DNA from 3 places in the Brenneria populi genome. Region 2 is predicted to be linked to each of the others. Evidence: predicted binding sites of a transcription regulator. Region 2 holds the regulator's gene; each other region holds the start of a gene.
What was found. Region 2 encodes ArgR, which controls arginine synthesis, uptake and breakdown. Its sites were predicted from a motif close to ANTGAATAAAAATACANT; they were not measured.

Region 1 (2,276 bases), on a different contig from region 2:
CCAGGTTGCTGATAAACGCCGTTTCCACCAGAACGGAAGGAATGTCCGGCGCTTTCAGCACCGCGAACCCGGCCTGATCGACGCGATTTTTATGCAGACGGTTGACCTTGCTCAAACGGGTTAATATTTCCTTGCCGAACGTCAGACTGTCATTGATGGTAACGGTCTGAACCAGATCAAACATGGTGTGGTCCAGATAGCGATCGCCGCTCATGCTGACCCCGCCGATTAAGTCCGCTTCGTTCTGCGTCTGCGCCAAAAAGCTCGCGGCGGAGCTGGTCGCGCCTTTCTTGGAGAGCGCAAACACCGACGAGCCGCGCGCGGCGCGGTTGGTGAACGCATCGGCATGAATGGAAATAAACAGATCGGCGCGCTGCTTGCGCGCTTTGGCGACCCGCACGCGCAGTGGAATAAAGACGTCTTCATTACGCGTCATATAGGCTTTCATATTCGGCTCGCGCTCGATCAACGCGCGCAGGCGGCGGGCGATTTGCAGCACGATATCTTTTTCCCGGGTTTTATTTTTACCGACAGCGCCGGGATCCTCGCCGCCATGACCGGGATCCAGCATAATGACCAGCGGACGATCGCGCCCGGCTTTCCCTTGCTGCGGCGCCTCCGCCGGCAGCGTCCGCTCCAGATCGCCCTTGTTATAATCCTCCAGCAGCGCCAGCAGCGGATCCTCTTCGTTATCATAGCGGCCCGCCAGCGGGTAAAGATCCATCACCAGACGATGGCGGAACTCCGCCACCGGACTCAGCGTAAAGATTTTGGCGTCGACCCCTTGCTTTAGCTCCAGAACCAAACGCACCGTATCTTTATCAAACTGGCCGATTCTGGCATTTTTAATCAGCGGGTCGTCTTGATGAAAGCGGCTGGAGATGCTCTTCAGAACGCTATTAAGATGAATATTTTCTATATCCACCACAATCCGGTCCGGATTGCCGAGCGTGAACTGCTTATATTTAAGCGGCTGATTGGACTCCAGCGTAACCCGGGTATAGGAAGAGGAAGGCCAGACGCGTACGGCGATCGCCTGCGCAGCGGCGGCCATTCCGACGCCGCTCACACTTAACAGCCAGGTTGCCGCGGCGCTTTGCAACAGGCGCCGCCGAGTCATATTGTGATTCGAGTAAGACATGCAACTCCGGTCTGATTACAGTGCGATTGCCAAATGCCGAAAGCATAAAGAGTGAAATAGTCAAAAACTTTAACTAATCTCTACCCTGGTGTCATGCAAAAATAATTTCGCGCCGTTTTCCCCTGTAACTGGCAAATTACAGCGGTATGGACTTTGCTCGCCACATACCCCTTGCCTTTTATCTCGCAAAGAATAAAAATACAAAAATTACGAATAAAAATTCAAATAGGAGTCGCAGTGAAGGAGCGTAGTACAGAACTGGTAGAAGGCTTTCGCCATACCGTTCCCTATATCAATGCCCACCGTGGCAAAACCTTTGTCATCATGCTGGGCGGAGAAGCCATTGAGCATGAAAACTTCGCCAACATCGTCAACGATATCGGACTGCTGCATAGCCTGGGTATTAAACTGGTGGTGGTTTATGGCGCGCGTCCTCAGATCGACAATAATCTGACGACCCATCACTACGAACCGCTTTACCATAAAAATATCCGCATCACGGACCGAACGACGCTGGAGCTGGTCAAACAGGCCGCCGGAATGCTGCAGCTGGATATCACCGCCCGCCTGTCCATGAGCTTGAACAATACCCCGCTGCAGGGCGCGCACATTAACGTCGTCAGCGGGAACTTTATCATAGCCCAGCCGCTCGGCGTGGATGACGGCGTCGACTACTGTCACAGCGGACGCATTCGCCGTATCGATGAAGACGCCCTACACCGCCAGTTAGACAGCGGCGCGATTGTGCTGCTCGGCCCGGTGGCGGTTTCCGTCACCGGAGAGAGCTTTAACCTGACGTCCGAAGAGGTCGCCACCCAATTGGCGATCAAGCTGAAAGCGGAAAAAATGATCGGCTTCTGCTCTTCGCAGGGCGTAACCAATGAAGAGGGTAACATCGTTTCCGAACTCTTCCCGGATGACGCGCAGCAGCGTATTGAAGCCCTGGAAAAGGAAGGCGATTACCAGTCCGGCACGGTCAGATTCCTGCGCGGCGCGGTTAAGGCCTGCCGCAGCGGCGTGCGCCGCAGCCATCTGATCAGCTATCAAGTTGACGGCGCGTTGCTGCAAGAGCTGTTTTCCCGCGACGGCATCGGCACGCAAATCGTCATGGAAAGCGCCGAGCAGGTACGCCGGG
Region 2 (2,276 bases):
TTCACTTTTCCGCGCCCCATGACGGATCGTCCAGGGCTGGATTTCAGTTTTTCCGGCCTGAAAACGTTCGCTGCCAATACCATCCGCAGCAATGGCGATGATGCGCAAACTCGGGCTGATATCGCCCGGGCTTTCGAAGACGCCGTCGTGGATACGCTGGCGATTAAGTGCCGTCGCGCGTTGGATGAAACCGGTTTTAACCGGCTGGTGATGGCGGGCGGGGTCAGCGCTAATCGCGCGTTGCGCCAACGTTTGGGCGAGATGATGACGAAGCGGGGCGGCAGCGTATTTTATGCGCGTCCCGAGTTTTGTACGGACAATGGCGCGATGATTGCCTATGCGGGCGCCATCCGTCTGCGGCAGGGGGATTCTCGCGATCTCGGCGTGACGGTGCGTCCGCGCTGGCCGCTGGCTGAACTGCCCGCCCTTGAGACGGAGAATCGTCAGTAGCGGGGGCTATTGACGGGGGCGCATCGCCAGGGAAGTATACGCGATTTTGCTATTGCCGCCCCTGACGCTACAGCTCTTGTTCAAACAGCACCAAAATGGCTTCATAGAGCTGTTTGACGCTGAATCCTCTGGCGGGGGTGGTGAAGATGGTGTCGTCGCCGGCGATGGTGCCGAGAATGCCTTCCGATTTGCCCAGCGAGTCAAGCAGGCGAGCAATAAGCTGGGCGGCGCCCGGGCTGGTGTGGATGACCACGACGGCATCATTGAAATCGACGTCCAGCACCAAATTTTTGAGCGGACTGGTGGTGGTGGGCACGCCGAGCTCCGCCGGCAGGCAGTAAACCATCTCCATTTTGGCGTTGCGCGTACGCACCGCGCCGAATTTGGTCAGCATGCGCGAGACTTTGGACTGATTGATGTTTTCGAATCCATCGTCTTGCAAAGCTTGAACAATTTCACTTTGGGAGCTGAATTTTTCTTCTTTCAGCAGCGCTTTGAACGCTTTAACCAAGTCTTCTTGTTTTGTCGAATTACGCATTCTGCACCAATTTCATAGGGTTATTTGGTTAATATTATGCAGATTAGTGAATTTTTATGCAACTATAATGCGTATATTATCGCCAGCCGCGGCCGTTGGCCGTTTGAAAAAAGCGGAGGCGGGAACTTGAATATGCGGAGTCTAAAAAATGCGCTATAAGTCACATAAAAGTGAAGCAAATGTTATCAAAATGATGTTATTTATATGGCGCATATACTCTAAATAATTCGAGTCGCAGAAAGGCCGCCGCATATGCAGCCTGAAGTATGACGAGTATCGATAGAGATGATGCGCCGCCGATCTTTACTTAACGGTTTATGCATGATGAGTACGTTATTAACCCGAAGCCACTAACTTTACTTACCTTTCTAATTAATAGCCGCTTATGGCTTATTATTATAGGCATAGGGTATTCCCGGTCTTTAAGTCATATCCACTGGCGGTAAGCGAATACGCTTTTTCTCTTGTATTGATTCTTTTGTTAAACGAATTCACGGCGTTTTTTGTACTTTACGATAATAAGGAGTTTAGGATGAAAGTTGCAGTTCTTGGAGCAGCCGGCGGTATTGGTCAGGCCCTTGCTCTTCTCCTCAAAACCCAGCTTCCTTCAGGTTCAGAGTTATCCCTTTACGACATCGCGCCGGTAACGCCGGGCGTCGCGGTCGATCTGAGCCATATTCCTACCGCGGTAAACATCAAAGGCTATTGCGGCACCGACGCGACTCCCGCGCTGGCCGGTGCGGACATCGTGCTGATATCCGCCGGGGTGGCCCGTAAACCGGGCATGGACCGTTCCGATTTGTTCAATGTCAACGCCGGCATCGTTCGTAATCTGGTCGAGCAAATTGCCGCCACTTGCCCAAAAGCCTGTATCGGCATTATCACCAATCCCGTCAACACCACGGTCGCTATTGCGGCTGAAGTGCTTAAGAAAGCCGGCGTTTACGATAAGAACAAACTGTTCGGCGTGACCACGCTGGACATTATCCGCTCCAATACCTTTGTGGCCGAACTTAAAGGCAAACGGCCGGAGGAGATCAACGTACCGGTTATCGGCGGGCACTCCGGCGTGACCATTCTGCCGCTATTGTCACAGGTGCCTGGCGTCAGCTTCAGCGATCGGGAAGTCGCCGACTTGACGAAACGTATCCAGAATGCGGGTACGGAAGTGGTGGAAGCGAAGGCCGGCGGCGGATCGGCTACCCTATCGATGGGACAGGCCGCCGCGCAGTTTGGCCTGTCGTTAACGCGAGCCTTGCTGGGTGAGAGCGGCGTGGTGGAGTGCGCC
Region 3 (2,276 bases), on a different contig from region 2:
AGCGCGGGCAGCTGATCCGCATGGCGCCAGCTGGCGATATCCACCGGGCGCCCCAGCGCGCGCGCGGCATCCAGCGCCGCGTTAACCTTAACGATCATGCCGTCGGTAATGATGCCCTGCGCAATCAGCTGTTGCGCTTTTTGCGCCGTCATCTCCGCGATGCGCTGGCCTTTGCCGTCCAGAATACCGCTCACGTCGGAGAGCAGAATCAAGTCGGCGCCCAGCGTCTGCGCCAGCGCGGTGGCGGCCTGGTCGGCGTTCACGTTCATCAGATCGCCCCCATCGGTTATCCCGATAGAGCTGACGACCGGCAGATATCCCGCCGACAGCAGCGTATTCAACAGCGCGGGAGAGCCGGCCTCCGCTTTGCCGACAAACCCCAGCGCTTCGTCCAGTTGCGTCACGTTGGTGCTGCCGCCGTCCGCCAGACACAGGCCGACGGCGTTAATATCGTGTTTTTTCGCCCACGACAGTAATGTTTTATTCGCCGACCCCGCCAACGCGCCGGTAATAATGTCGATCTGATCGGCGGGGGTGACGCGCAGGCCGTTTTTTTTCACCACCGGCAGCGACAGTTTTTTCATCAGATCGTCAACCAGGCATCCGCCGCCATGCACAATCACAAGCGGGCGCTGATGTTGCCGGCGGTAGGTAACCAGTGCGGTGAAGAGACGCTCCAGCGCTTCTTCGCTATCCAGTAAAACGCCACCTAGCTTGATAATTAACGGATTCATTATTTTCTTCGCGCCTCAGAATGGTAAATAGTCATCAAAGTAAAGACCGGGTTAACGGCAAAAGCGGTTATGTTCATTTGCGGTGTAGTGTATACCTTAACTTATTCATCAACGAAATCGGTAATGGGGTGCGTCTGCGTCGTCACGCCGTTCACCCGCGCAGCCAAGCGACATGCCGCAGATACCGTCAAGGATATCCCAAGGTTTCCTTTCGCCTGACATTACTGTATTTTTATTCAAAAAAAATGCATGAATATTGATACTATCCTAACCAGAGGCTGTCAACAGTGAAGATGAATTTACCCCCATTTATTGAGCTATACCGGGCGTTGATCGCAACGCCGTCCATCAGCGCGACCGACAGCGCGCTCGATCAAAGTAATCAGGCGTTAATCAATCTGCTGTCCGGCTGGTTTACCGATTTGGGCTTTCATGTCGAGGTGCAGCCGGTGCCCGGCACCCGGCACAAATTTAATATGCTGGCCAGAATCGGAGAAGGAAAAGGCGGCCTATTGCTGGCGGGACATACCGATACCGTGCCTTTCGACGACGGGCGCTGGACGCGCGACCCTTTCACGCTGAGCGAACACGACAATAAGCTGTACGGCCTGGGCACCGCCGATATGAAAGGATTCTTCGCGTTTATTCTTGATACGCTGCGCGATATCGATGCGACCAAGCTGACCAAACCGCTGTATGTGCTCGCCACCGCGGATGAAGAGACCACCATGGCCGGCGCCAAATATTTTTCCGCCTCCACGCAGCTCAGGCCGGACTGCGCCATTATCGGCGAGCCGACCTCGCTGCGGCCGGTGCGCGCCCACAAGGGGCATATGTCCAGCGCGATACGCATTCAGGGCCAGTCGGGACACTCCAGCGATCCCTCGCGCGGCATTAACGCCATCGAATTGATGCACGACGCGATCTCCCATCTGCTGAAATTGCGCCAAACCCTTCAGGAACGCTATCACAACCCCGCGTTCGCCATCCCCTATCCGACCATGAATCTGGGCCATATTCACGGCGGCGATGCGCCGAACCGTATCTGCGCCTGCTGCGAGCTGCACATGGACATCCGTCCGCTGCCGGGCATGACGCTCAACGATCTGAACGGCCTGCTGGCGGAGGCGCTGGCGCCGGTTAGCCAGCGCTGGCCGGGACGGCTGACGATCGGCGAGCTGCACCCGCCGATCCCCGGTTATGAATGCCCGGCGGACCACCATTTAGTCTCGGTGGTGGAAAAGCTGCTGGGTACGCAAACCGACGTGGTCAATTACTGTACCGAAGCGCCTTTTATCCAGGAGCTCTGCCCGACGCTGGTGCTGGGCCCGGGATCGATCGAGCAGGCGCATCAGCCGGACGAATTCCTTGATACCGCGTTTATCAAACCGACGAGAGAGCTAATTTCGCAGCTGATTAAACACTTCTGCCGCCCCTAATCCCGCGCCGCGGCCTTACCGGCAAAGAATGCGGGTAAGGCCGTTCGAGCACGGCGTTTCAGCCGTCGTCGTTCCCTCCTCGGCGATTCGCGCCCGCGTTGGC

Region 1: the regulator ArgR is predicted to act here: its motif matches at 1,329-1,346, upstream of amiC (N-acetylmuramoyl-L-alanine amidase AmiC).
Region 3: the regulator ArgR is predicted to act here: its motif matches at 958-975, upstream of argE (acetylornithine deacetylase).

The regions. Positions count from the first base shown of each region.
Region 1 covers NZ_JAYWTM010000005.1:348-2,623, forward strand. The annotation lists gene amiC (N-acetylmuramoyl-L-alanine amidase AmiC) at 1-1,141, opposite strand, end outside; gene argA (amino-acid N-acetyltransferase) at 1,379-2,276, shown strand, end outside.
Region 2 covers NZ_JAYWTM010000006.1:373,513-375,788, forward strand. The annotation lists gene tsaD (tRNA (adenosine(37)-N6)-threonylcarbamoyltransferase complex transferase subunit TsaD) at 1-450, shown strand, start outside; gene argR (transcriptional regulator ArgR) at 518-988, opposite strand; gene mdh (malate dehydrogenase) at 1,521-2,276, shown strand, end outside.
Region 3 covers NZ_JAYWTM010000028.1:4,828-7,103, reverse strand. The annotation lists gene argB (acetylglutamate kinase) at 1-734, opposite strand, end outside; gene argE (acetylornithine deacetylase) at 1,022-2,173, shown strand.